3 regions of the Streptomyces sp. NPDC090119 genome follow, and region 2 is predicted to be linked to each of the others. Evidence: riboswitches for the same ligand, from Rfam matches in the RefSeq annotation. Region 2 holds a riboswitch; each other region holds the start of a gene.
The links. Region 2 has a riboswitch for cyclic di-AMP ahead of ACIPPM_RS00480 (M23 family metallopeptidase). Riboswitches for the same ligand answer to the same signal wherever they lie in the genome.

Region 1 (4,224 bases), on a different contig from region 2:
CGGGCATGATGATCCGGCACGGCGGCGGACCCCGGGGCGGGGTGGCGCGTTCGGTGAAGAAGATGCGTGGCTATCTCGCGGACCTCATCCACCGCAAGCGCCAGGCGCTCCCCGCCGAGCCCGCGCCCGGCGAGGACCTGATCTCGGCACTCATCCGGGCCTCCGACCACGGCGAGCACCTCACCGAGAACGAGGCCGCCGCCATGGCCTTCATCCTGCTCTTCGCGGGCTTCGAGACCACCGTCAACCTCATCGGCAACGGCACCTACGCCCTGCTCACCCACCCCGAGGAGCGCCGCAGGCTCGAACTGTCGCTGGCGGCCGGGGAGACCGGACTGCTCCAGACCGGAGTGGAGGAACTGCTCCGCTACGACGGCCCGGTGGAGCTGGCGACCTGGCGTTATGCCACCGAGCCGCTCACCATCGGCGGCCAGGACATCGCGGCCGGGGACCCGGTGCTGGTGGTCCTCGCGGCGGCGGACCGCGACCCGGAGCGGTTCGCCGACCCGGACGTGCTGGACCTCGGCCGCCGAGACAACCAGCACCTGGGGTACGGGCACGGCATCCACTACTGCGTGGGCGCCCCGCTCGCCCGTCTGGAGGGCCAGACCGCGCTGGCCACCCTGCTCACCCGGCTCCCCGATCTGCGGCTGGCGGCCGATCCGGCCGAACTCCGTTGGCGCGGCGGCCTGATCATGCGTGGACTGCGCACGCTGCCGGTGGAGTTCACACCGGTTGGTCCCAGTCGTGAAAGCACACATGACGGACGTTCAACTATGTGATCTTCACGTGATCTGTGCGGCATGAACTTGTGACAAGTGAACGTCTGACGCTACGTTCACCCATCAGTGTGGCGCCGAGCATCAGTTGCCACGCCGTACCGCTGTCGCACGAAAGGCAACCGCATGCTCTCCGGGAACGGTAGGCACCGTCGACCCCGCCAGGCTCCGGCGCTCCTCGTCGCGGCCGGCGTGACCACGTCCGCCATCGCCATCCCGCTCCTCGGGGCGGCGAGCGCGAACGCGGCCGACGGCACCACCTGGGACAAGGTCGCCGAGTGCGAGAGCGGCGGCTCCTGGAGCGCCGACACCGGCAACGGCTACTACGGCGGTCTCCAGATGTCCCAGGACGACTGGGACAAGTACGGCGGCACGCAGTACGCGGCCAGCGCCGACCAGGCCAGCCGTTCGCAGCAGATCTCGGTCGCCGAGAAGATCCTCGCCGATCAGGGCACCACCCACTGGGCCACCTGCGCCCTGCTCGCCGGACTGACCTCCGACTCCGCCTCGGTGGACGTCGACACGGGCGTCAGCGAGTCCCCGTCCGCGGACCAGGGCGGCTCGGACAGCGGTGCCGGTCAGTCGAGCGAGGCTCCCGACGCGGGCGCTTCGTCCGATGGTTCGGATTCGTCCGGACTGGGTGATTCGTCCCCGTCGTCCGACTCCTCTGATTCCTCCGGCTCCTCCGACTCCTCCGCCAAGGAGACCGGCAAGCCGTCCGCGAGCGCCGACGAGACGGCCGGTTCCGGTCACTCCGGCAAGGACACCGACACCTCCCGCTCCGGCGGCTCCGCGCCCGCCGCCTCCGACGGCGGCTACCAGGGCGGCGGTTCGGCCTCCAGTGCCCCTGCCGCCAAGGAGTCGGACGACTCGTGGGAGACCGGCGGCTCCTGGAGCCTCGTCGACACCGGCGACCTCGGCGGCGGCCGTCACCGGGGCGACACCGCCGACGAGAGCGTGACGGAAGGTCAGCACGCGGCGGTCACGGGCCGCCACGCCACCACCTCCCCGAGCGGCTACACCGTCCGCGACGGTGACACGCTCGGCTCCATCGCCGACTCCCTTGATGTGCCGGGCGGCTGGGAGGCCCTGTACGCCGCGAACAAGCAGGCCATCGGCTCCGACCCGAACCATGTCGATCCGGGCCAGACCCTCAAGGTGCCGGGCGAATAGGGCGAACAGGCAGCGCATGGCGGCATTTGACGCCCCGCTATCCTCTTATATGTCCTATTTGGCGAAAGTGTGGGATGACTCTCAGAAGACCTGATCGTTTTTGAAATTCGCCGCGAGGCGTGTCTACGGTCGTGATCGCTCGTCACCACGAGCACCCGTGGCCGCAACGCCGAATCCTGCCAGCGGCCGTCGGGGACAATCGTCGCGTCAAGCGCCGTAGGCAGGAGCGGGGGACCCAAGGTAGGTGCCCGAACCGGTGATTGACGCCGGGACGGGCTTGGGGTGGAGCCACGCCTTCCGGAAGTACCAGGGAGGGGTGGCCGGGCAACTCAACCGGCCCGAACCCGACAGCTCACCTCGCAGGCGTCGGTGAGGGGATCGATCCATGCTGTTCTCCAGCAAGGGCAAGCACCGTCGCCCGTCCAAGACCGTCCGTGTCCTCGCGCTCGCCGGTGTCGCCGGTGCGGCCGTCGCGGGCCCGGTGATGGCTTCGGGCAGCGCGTCCGCCGCCACCGGCTCCGAGTGGGACGCCGTCGCCCAGTGCGAGTCGGGCGGCAACTGGTCCATCAACACCGGCAACGGGTACTACGGCGGTCTGCAGTTCTCCGCCTCCACGTGGGCCGCGTACGGCGGTACGCAGTACGCCGCCACCGCCGACAAGGCGAGCAAGGAACAGCAGATCACCGTCGCCGAGAAGGTGCTCTCCGCCCAGGGCAAGGGCGCCTGGCCGGTCTGCGGCACGGGCCTGTCCAGCACGCCGTACAGCGGCTCGGCGGCCCCGGCGCCCTCCACGGACACCAAGACGGAGGACAAGGCCGCGGCCGACACCTCCGACCGCACCTCCGACGACCAGGCCGCGTCCCGCTCCACCGAGCGCCCGGACGCGAGCAAGACCGTCACCACCCCGACCGGTGACAAGGTCAAGAAGGGCGATGGCGAGTACAAGGTGGTCAAGGGCGACACGCTCAGCTCCATCGCCACGAAGCACAAGGTCGACGGCGGCTGGAAGAAGCTGTACGACCTGAACAAGGACATCGTCGAGAAGGCCGACTTCATCTTCCCCGGCCAGATGCTGCACCTGAAGTAACCGCGACCCGCTCACGGGGCCGGCCCCCAGCCCGATCGGCCCCTGAGCTTCCGGTCCTTCCACGGACCCCCGCCCCGGCGTGCTTCCCCCGCGCGCCGGGGCGGTGCGCGTTCCGCCCCCGGCCCGCCTGTTGCCCAGAACCCTTTGTTCCGGGCGTGAACAATGGGTACCGTCTCCCTGCACCACCCCGTCCGCGAGGCGGTCGGTCGATGGCCGGCACCCCTGGGACGGTTAGGCTCTAGACGCAAGGCATGCCATCCGGCGCGCCCCGCACTCATCGCGTCACATCCACGAAGGAGATGCTCGTGCCGTCCATCGACGTCGTCGTAGCTCGGGAAATCCTGGACTCCCGAGGCAACCCCACGGTCGAGGTCGAGGTCGGCCTCGACGACGGCAGCACGGGTCGTGCCGCCGTCCCGTCCGGCGCCTCCACCGGTGCCTTCGAGGCCATCGAGCTGCGTGACGGTGACCCGAACCGCTACCAGGGCAAGGGTGTCGAGAAGGCCGTCCTCGCCGTCATCGAGCAGATCGGCCCGGAGCTGGTCGGCTACGACGCCACCGAGCAGCGCCTGATCGACCAGGCCATGTTCGACCTGGACGCCACCGACAACAAGGGCTCGCTCGGCGCCAACGCCATCCTCGGCGTCTCCCTCGCCGTCGCCCACGCCGCCTCCGAGGCCAGCGACCTGCCGCTGTTCCGCTACCTGGGCGGCCCCAACGCGCACCTGCTCCCGGTGCCGATGATGAACATCCTGAACGGCGGCTCGCACGCCGACTCCAACGTGGACATCCAGGAGTTCATGATCGCGCCGATCGGCGCGGAGTCCTTCTCCGAGGCCGTCCGCTGGGGCGCCGAGGTCTACCACACCCTCAAGAAGGTCCTGAAGAACAAGGGCCTCGCCACCGGCCTCGGCGACGAGGGCGGCTTCGCCCCGAACCTCGGCTCCAACCGTGAGGCCCTCGACCTCATCATCGAGGCCATCAAGGAAGCCGGTTACACCCCCGGCGAGCAGATCGCCCTCGCGCTCGACGTCGCCGCCTCCGAGTTCTACAAGGACGGCACGTACCTCTTCGAGGGCAAGGAGCGCTCCGCCGCCGAGATGACGGAGTACTACGAGGAGCTGGTCGCGGCCTACCCGCTGGTCTCCATCGAGGACCCGCTGTTCGAGGACGACTGGGCCGGCT
Region 2 (4,224 bases):
TCGAAGCTGCGCTTCTGGATGTACCCGGCGTCGGTGAACACCTTGATCATCTTGGTGTTGGCGGGCAGCACCTCGGCGGCGAAGCGCCGGATGCCGCGCTCGCGGGCGACGGCCGCGATGTGCTCCAGCAGCGCGGAGGCGACCCCCCGTCCCTGGTGGGCGTCCTGCACCAGGAAGGCGACCTCCGCCTCGTCGGCGGGGGCGGAGGCGGCCATGCCATCGGCGCCGATGCGGTCGTAGCGTACGGTGGCGATGAACTCGCCGCCGATGGTGGCGGCGAGCCCCACCCGGTCCACGAAGTCGTGATGCGTGAAGCGGTGCACGTCCTTGGCGGAGAGCCGGGGGTACGGCGCGAAGAAGCGGTAGTACTTCGACTCGTCGGACACCTGCTCGTAGAAGCTGACCAGCCGGTCGGCGTCGTCGGCGGTGATGGGCCGGATGCGCGCGGTACCGCCGTCGCGCAGCACCACGTCCGCCTCCCAGTGGGCGGGGTACTCGTGCCGGTCCTGCGGGTCCGCCGGGGTCTGCATGGGCCCCAGCGTACGGCTCGCACGGACGGACGGCGCGAGTCGGCGGGTGGGACACGGAAGTCGGGCCGAGGCCGCGGTCCGACGACCGGTAGGGAGAGGCTCCGGAGAGGTGAAGTGCCGCTCCGGGCACGGTTTCCCGTATGGGAAACTGGTCTAGACAACCTGAGAGACTGAAGGGCAGCATCACATGGCTGAGCGCCGCGTCAACGTCGGCTGGGCCGAGGGCCTCCACGCCCGCCCCGCTTCCATCTTCGTCCGAGCCGCCACGGCCACAGGCGTCCCGGTCACGATCGCCAAGTCCGGCGGCACCCCGGTCAACGCGGGCTCGATGCTGGCCGTCCTGGGCCTGGGCGCCCAGGGTGGCGAGGAGATCGTCCTCGCCTCCGACGCCGACGGCGCGGACATCGCGCTGGACCGGCTGGCCAAGCTGGTCGCCGAGGGCCTGGACGAGCTGCCCGAGACGGTCTGACCGACCTTCGGCGGAAGCCGCGTCGCTCCTTTCGGGGCGGCGCGGCTTCTGTGTTTCCGCACGGGCCGATTCCGGCACCCGGAAAAGCGCGCCATCGGTAATTGACGGCACGCCGGAAAAAGGCAGCACAATTGCCCGGCACGCGAATATCCCTCTTTGTATACAGCGCCCGTGTTAATTCCGGAGTCCCCCTGTGTTTACAACGTGTTGCGTGTGCCGGGCGCGGTCACCGGCGGCGGTGCGCGGCCGGTGCGCGAGGGTCGCGCGCTCGGTGTGCAGGGCCATGGCCGCCCGCGCCCGCTCGCCGTCGCCGCGCGCCACCGCGTCCACGATCGCGCCGTGCTCCGCCCAGGTCTCCGGCGGGCTGGCCGGGCCGTCCACGGCGTACATCCAGGCGATCTTGTGGCGGAGCTGGGTGAGCGCCGAGGTCAGGGCGTGGCTGCCGCACGCCTGGGCGAGCGTCTCGTGGAACCAGCCGTCCAGCGCGCGCAGGTCGTCGCTGTTGCCGAGCCGCGCCCGCTCCTGACCCAGTCTGACCAGGCCGCGCAGCACCTTCAGATGGGCCTCGGTGCGCCGCTGGGCGGCCCGCGCGGCGCCGAGCGGCTCCAGCAGCAGCCGCATCTCCAGCAGGTCGGCGGCCTCCTGCTCGGTGGGCTCGGCCACGCAGGCGCCCGCGTGCCGCCGGGTCACGACGAAGCCCTCGGCCTCCAGGGTGCGCAGCGCCTCGCGGACGGGGACGCGGGAGACGCCGTAGCGGCGGGCGAGGACCTCTTCGGTGAGCCGGGCGCCGCGCTCGTGGGCCCCGGCGACGATGTCGTCCCGGATCGCCGTGCACACCGAGTGCGCCGGAATACGCATGACCCACCTCCGCCTTAATGCCCGTGAAACGCCGGTGACGGCGTCTGTTCCGTGACTCTATGGCAATGCGCGAGGATTTCCGATGGCGGACCGGAATCCATGGCTATTTTTTGGACAGCGCACGGAGGAAAGCGGGCAGCGAAAAGCCCCGGCCGGGTGGGCCGGGGCTTTCACGGGAGAGGGTCAGACGTGCACGCCGTGCTTGCGGAGGTAGGCGACGGGGTCGATGTCGGACCCGTAGTCGGGGCCGGTGCGCGCCTCGAAGTGCAGATGCGGGCCGGTGACGTTGCCGGTGGCGCCGGACAGGGCGATCTGCTGGCCCGGGACGACCCGCTGGCCCGCGCTGACGCCGATGGACGACAGGTGGCCGTACTGGGTGTACATGCCGTCGGCCATCTTGATCACGATCTCGTTGCCGTACGCGCCGCCCCAGCCGGTGGAGACCACGGTCCCGGCACCGGCCGCGTGGACCGTGGTGCCGCTGGCGGCGTGGAAGTCGATGCCGGTGTGCGAACCGGACGACCACAGGGAGCTGGAGGACTGGTAGGCGGTGGAGACGTAGGAGCCGGTGATCGGCATGACGAAGGAGTTGAGGCGCTCGCGCGCGGCGTCGCGGGCGGCGCGCTCCTTGGCCTCGCGGGCCCGCTCGGCGGCGGCGCGCTCCGCGGCCTCCTCGGCGGCCTTGCGCTCGGCGGCCGCCCGCTGGGCGGTGGCCTGCGCGGCGATCTCGTCGGCGAGGGTGTCGCTGACGGCGATGACGGGGGTGAGGCCGGTGTTCTCGACGGAGTTGTCCGCGGCGAGTGCCGGAGAGGCCGCGAGGGTGCCGACGACACCGGTGGTGAGGGCCGCCACACCGGCCGCGGCCGCGGTGGTGCGCTTGACCCGACCGGGCTTGCGGTGCTTCCCGGAGGCGCACATGAACGCCATGAGCGTGGGTGGTCCTTTCCTTCCCTCTCGCCTACCGGGTTAGCTGACGGGTTCGGAGCAGGAAGGTCTCCTACGGCCGCCCTCGCTCACACGCGGGCGCCCGATTCACCCCAGGGACTGAGTGGGTCCCCGGCTCCCCCAAGGGGGGACTCGGCGATGGCTGTCCGGTGCCGCGGGCGCGGCGCACTGCCTGACGAACAACCCGGAAGAAGCTAAAGGGGACAGGAGCGGATCTTCAAACGGGTCCGGACTTTTGTAGCGCATCCCACACGCCAGAGGGGTAACCTCCGCCCCAATCCGGACATTTGGTGACCCCTGTTCGACGCGACTCCCGAACACAGTTGTGGGCCCCGACGACTCATGCGTCATCAGGGCCCACACACGCGCGTGCTCTCGGCTACTCGGCCGAGACCACCTTCACCTCGCCGATGCCGAGCGCCTCGACGGGCTCCTTGATCTGGGCGGCGTCGCCGACCAGGACCGTGACCAGCCGGTCGGCCGGGAAGGCGTTCACCACGGCGGCCGTGGCCTCCACGGTGCCGGTGGCGGCGAGCGTGCGGTACAGCTCCGCCTGGAAGTCGTCCGGCAGATGCTGCTCGACCTGGTCCGCGAGGGTGCCCGCGACGGCGGCGGCCGTCTCGTACTTCAGCGGGGCCACGCCGACGAGGTTCTGCACGGCCACGTCCCGCTCGGCGTCCGTCAGCCCCTCGGCGGCCAGCGTGTGCAGCACCGTCCACAGGTCCGCGAGGGCGGGGCCGGTGTTCGGGGTGTCCACGGAACCGCTGATGGCGAGCATCGAGGCGCCGGTGCCGTCCGGGGCGGAGCGCAGCACCTGGCCGAAGGAGCGCACGCCGTAGGTGTAGCCCTTCTCCTCGCGCAGGACGCGGTCCAGGCGGGAGGTGAGGGTGCCGCCGAGGCAGTAGGTGCCGAGCACCTGGGCGGGCCACACGCGGTCGTGCCGGTCGGAGCCGATCCGGCCGATGAGCAGCTGGGTCTGCACGGCGCCGGGCCGGTCCACGATGACCACGCGGCCGGTGTCGTCGGCGGTCACCGGCGGCACCGGGCGGGCCTGGCCGGGGGTGCCGGTCCAGGCGCCCAGGGTGTCGGCGAGCAGCGCGTCGAGGTCGATGCCGTCGAGGTCGCCGACGACCACCGCGGTGGCGGTGGCGGGGCGCACATGGCGGTCGTAGAAGGCGCGGACGGCGCCCGCGTCGATCTTCTCGACGGTCTCCTCGGTGCCCTGGCGCGGCCGGGACATGCGCGCGGAGGACGGGAACAGCTCCTTGGAGAGCTCCTTCGCGGCCCGCCGGGCCGGGCTGGCCAGCTCGTGCGGGATCTCGTCCAGGCGGTTGCGGACCAGGCGCTCGATCTCGCTCTCCGCGAAGGCGGGGGCGCGCAGGGCGTCCGCGAGCAGGGTGAGGCCCTTCTCCAGGCGGGAGG
Region 3 (4,224 bases), on a different contig from region 2:
GCGCCTCGGCGAGCCGGGCGTCGTCGGTGAGGTCGGAGTCCAGCAGCTCGCACAGCGCGAGGTCGGCGGGGTCGCCGAGCCGGGCGGCGCGCTCGCGCAGCCGCAGCACGGGCAGCGTCGGGACGCCCTCGCGCAGGTCGGTGCCGGGGGTCTTGCCGGACTCGTCGGAGTCGGAGGCGATGTCCAGCACGTCGTCGGCGAGCTGGAAGGCGACACCGAGGCGCTCGCCGTACTGGGTGAGCACGTCGATGACGCTCTCGTCGGCGCCGGACATCATGGCGCCGAACCGGCAGGACACGGCGACCAAGGAGCCGGTCTTGCCGGAGAGCACGTCGAGGTAGTGCTCGACGGGGTCGCGGCCGTCCTGGGGACCCGCGGTCTCCAGTATCTGGCCGGTGACGAGGCGCTCGAAGGCGAGGGCCTGGACGCGGACGGCCTCGGGGCCGAGATCGGCGAGTATCTGCGTGGCGCGGGCGAAGAGGAAGTCACCGGTGAGCACCGCGACGGAGTTGCCCCAGCGGGTGTTGGCGCTGTCCACGCCGCGCCGCACGGCCGCCTCGTCCATGACGTCGTCGTGGTAGAGCGTGGCCAGGTGGGTCAGCTCGACGACGACGGCGGAGGGCACGATGCGCGGGGCGTGCCGGTCGCCGAACTGGGCGGACAGCAGCACGAGCAGCGGACGGAACCGCTTGCCCCCGGCCCGCACCAGATGCTGGGCGGAGCCGGTGATGAAGGGGACCTCGCTCTTGGTGGCCTCTAGCAGGCCCGCCTCGACAGCCGCCAGTCCGGCCTGGACATCGGCTTCCAGTGCCTGGTCCCGCACGCTCAGCCCGAACGGCCCGACGACGGTCACGAGGTTCTCCTGTCTGCTGGTGTCTGCTGGCGACTTCACGGCTTGTCGATAGGTCGCTGCCATCAGTCAAGTCAGCGTATCCGGTCCTCTTTGGATCACCGATCGCACCCACCGGTCCAGCTCACGAGGTATCGGTTTTCGTCCGTCATGTCCTGGATGGGCGGACAAGAGTCGATATGAGGGGAGTCGGTCGGACGATCCGGCACTCCGAGGTGCATGCCGGTCCAACGAACGGGAGTGCCCCAGAGGTTCCGCTCCCGGGGGACCGACACTCCCTAAAACCCACAGACGGCCCAAATCCACATAATCCCCCATGTCTGATTTTGCGTATTTTGCGATTCCGTGAGTTGGCTCACGCGGGCCACCCCCTCGCACCTACCCCCACGAACCCGCCTCTCACCCCCTTCTTACCGTGCCCGGTACGGAAGTTGGGGATTGGCGACCGCAAAGGATCAAGTGGGCCATTTGGGACAGATCAAGGTCAACTAGTACTTCGGGTGAATCCGGTACTTGTTCCGGACATGTGCGGTCGCATACGTTCCCGCCCTGTCAGGCGAACGCCGAATCCTGCCGCGCCTGACACACCCACTCACGAACTCATTCGTACGGCAGGAGCGGGGGACCCAGGTAAGCCGCCGGACCGGTGCGACCCATGTCGCGCCGGAACGGCTCGGGGTGAAGCCGAAATCGTCCCCGGTGTCCGACGGGCACCGGGGACGACGCGGCCGGGCACCTCCCCGCCCGAACCCGACAGCTCACCTCGCAGGCGACGGAGAGGAACTTCGACATGTCTGCTGTTGCTCAGCCGCGCCGTGCCCGCACCAAGCGCATCGTCCGCACGCTCGCCGTCACCGGTACCGGTGCCGCGATGTTCGCGCTCCCCCTCATCGGCGCCACCAGCGCCTCCGCCGCCCCGGCCGCCAAGCCCGCCGCCGCCTCCGCCGTGTACCCGAACAACCTCGACGGCTGGATCCGCCAGTCCCTGGCGATCATGGCCGAGAAGGGCATCCCGGGCACCTACAACGGCATCCACCGCAACGTGATGCGCGAGTCCTCGGGCAACCCGCTGGCCATCAACAACTGGGACATCAACGCCATCAAGGGCACCCCGTCCAAGGGCCTGCTCCAGGTGATCGACCCCACCTTCGCCACCTACCACGTGGCCGGCACCTCCTTCGACCCGTACAACCCGGTCGCCAACATCACCGCCGCCTGCAACTACGCGTTCCACCGCTACGGCTCGATCGACAACGTCAACGGCCCGTACTAGAAGGACCGGCCGCACGGCCTTCGCACCGCGCCCCCGTCGCACGCCTCGCGCGTACGGCGGGGGCCTCGGCGTCAGGGGGCGTAGAGCCGCTCCAGGACGACGGCCACCCCGTCGTCCTCGTTGGAGAGGGTGACCTCGTCGGCCACCGCCTTCAGCTCCGGGTGGGCGCCCGCCATGGCGACGCCGTGCGCCGCCCACTGGAACATCGGGATGTCGTTCGGCATGTCACCGAAGGCCACCGTGTCCCGGCGGGCGAGGCCCAGGTGCTCGGCGGCCAGCGCGAGACCGGTCGCCTTGGTGATCCCGCACGGCTGCAGCTCGACCGTGCCGGGGCCCGACATGGTGACCGTGGCCAGCGAGCCGACGACCGCGCGGGCCGTGGCCGCCAGTTCGTCGTCGGACAGGCCGGGGTGGCGCAGCAGCACCTTGCTGATCGGCGCGCGCCACAGCTCCGCGCGCCGCTCCACCCGTACGGCGGGCAGGGTCGGGTGCGGCATCCGGTAGCCGGGCTCGATCAGGGTGAGCCCGTCCACGCCGTCCTGGTCGACGGCCGCGTGCACCTGGCCCACCTCCGCCTCGATCTTGCCGAGCGCGGTCTCGGCCAGCTCCCGGTCGAGCTGGACCGACCACAGCAGGGTGCCGGTGGCGTCGTCGTAGACCTGGGCGCCCTGCGCGCACACCGCGAGCCCCGCACCGCCGAGCGCGGCCAGCAGGGGGCGTACGCGGGGCGCGGGACGGCCCGTGACCACCAGGTGCCGGGCACCGGCGCGGGCCGCCCCCGCGAGCGCGGCGAGCGACCTGGCGGAGACCGTGTCGTCGCCGCGCAGCAGCGTCCCGTCCAGGTCGGTGGCGATGAGCGCGGGACGGGAGAGCGGGGCGGGAAGGAGGGGTGCGGCCATGATCAGAGAATACGGACCGCGGGTCCCCCCGACTCACCCCGCGCGCACCGGAGTTGACGTCCCGCTCAGCTCCGCGCGCCGTGTGCCGCCGCCAGGTGCTTCGCCAGTCGCGGGGAGGCGAATTCCGTACCGCACACGAAGCGCATCACCGGCCCGTACGACGCCGCCGCGGGCAGTCCGGTGAAGTACAGGCCGGGCAGCGAGGAGACGTAGCCGGGGCCGAGGCGCGGGGCGCCCCGGGTGGCCGCGAGGCCGGTGCGCAGGCCGGGGCCGAGGAAGTCCAGCGCGCCCAGGTCGACCCGATAGCCGGTGGCCGCGATGACGTGGTCGGCGGTGAGCCGGTCGGTGCGCCCGCCGTGGGTACGCACGGTCAGCACCGGCGCGCCGTCCACCGCCTCGGCGGACACCACCCGCGCCACCTCCGTCACCCGCACCCGGCCCTCGAAGCGGTCCCGCAGCCACCAGGCGCCGAGCGGACCGAGCACCCGGCGGACCAGCAGGTGCCGGGTGGCCTCGGGCAGGTAGCGGTAGGGGTCGGCGTGGTAGCTGAGCGCCCACAGCGACCAGGCGCGGCCGAACGGCGACTCGGGCCGGAACCGGGGCTGCTTCCAGGGCGGCGCGCCGAAGGCGACCTTCCCCCGGCCGCGCGAGACGACCCGGACGCGCGCGCCCGCCTCGGCGGCCAGGGCGGCGGTCTCCAGCGCGGACTGTCCGGCGCCGACCACGATCAGCTCCTTGCCCGCGAACCGGCCGAGGTCGTGGTGCTGGGAGCTGTGCGAGACCAGCGCGGGCCCGCCCAGCGCCGCCCCGGCCAGCTCGGCGGGCAGGTGGGCGAAGCCGGTGAGACCGGTGGCGACCACCACGGCACGGGCGGCGAACTGCTCCCCCGAGTCGAGCTTCAGCTCGAACCCGCCGGGCCGCCCCCGCTCCACCGACACCACCCGGACCTGCTCCAGGTCCGGCACCAGCCGCTGCCGGAACCACTCCCCGTAGGCGATGAAGGTCTCCGCCGGGACGATGTCCTCGTCGGTGACCAGGCGCCGGACGCCCGCCGCGTCGCAGTAGTCGGCGAGGGTGTGGCCGGGCTGCGGGCAGTCGAAGTTCGAGGCGGCCGGGGTGGATTTCAGCAGCATCCCCTCCGGCATGTGCGCGCGCCAGCTGACCATGGGGTCACCGAAGACGCGTACGGGGATGCCGCGCGC

Region 1: linked by a shared signal. The riboswitch ahead of ACIPPM_RS26750 (transglycosylase family protein) and the one ahead of ACIPPM_RS00480 (M23 family metallopeptidase) in region 2 are both predicted to bind cyclic di-AMP.
Region 3: linked by a shared signal. The riboswitch ahead of ACIPPM_RS17260 (transglycosylase SLT domain-containing protein) and the one ahead of ACIPPM_RS00480 (M23 family metallopeptidase) in region 2 are both predicted to bind cyclic di-AMP.

What each region holds. Positions count from the first base shown of each region.
Region 1 is NZ_JBIVDK010000006.1:454,858-459,081, forward strand. It holds gene ACIPPM_RS26740 (cytochrome P450) at 1-782, shown strand, start outside; gene ACIPPM_RS26745 (transglycosylase family protein) at 906-1,952, shown strand; cyclic di-AMP (ydaO/yuaA leader) riboswitch at 2,155-2,333, shown strand; gene ACIPPM_RS26750 (transglycosylase family protein) at 2,338-3,039, shown strand; gene eno (phosphopyruvate hydratase) at 3,345-4,224, shown strand, end outside.
Region 2 is NZ_JBIVDK010000001.1:114,688-118,911, reverse strand. It holds gene ACIPPM_RS00495 (GNAT family N-acetyltransferase) at 1-530, opposite strand, end outside; gene ACIPPM_RS00490 (HPr family phosphocarrier protein) at 718-999, shown strand; gene ACIPPM_RS00485 (GntR family transcriptional regulator) at 1,174-1,857, opposite strand; gene ACIPPM_RS00480 (M23 family metallopeptidase) at 2,041-2,784, opposite strand; cyclic di-AMP (ydaO/yuaA leader) riboswitch at 2,798-2,950, opposite strand; gene ACIPPM_RS00475 (M16 family metallopeptidase) at 3,182-4,224, opposite strand, start outside.
Region 3 is NZ_JBIVDK010000003.1:962,838-967,061, forward strand. It holds gene ACIPPM_RS17255 (polyprenyl synthetase family protein) at 1-853, opposite strand, end outside; cyclic di-AMP (ydaO/yuaA leader) riboswitch at 1,402-1,637, shown strand; gene ACIPPM_RS17260 (transglycosylase SLT domain-containing protein) at 1,641-2,123, shown strand; gene ACIPPM_RS17265 (HAD family hydrolase) at 2,195-3,022, opposite strand; gene ACIPPM_RS17270 (NAD(P)-binding domain-containing protein) at 3,088-4,224, opposite strand, start outside.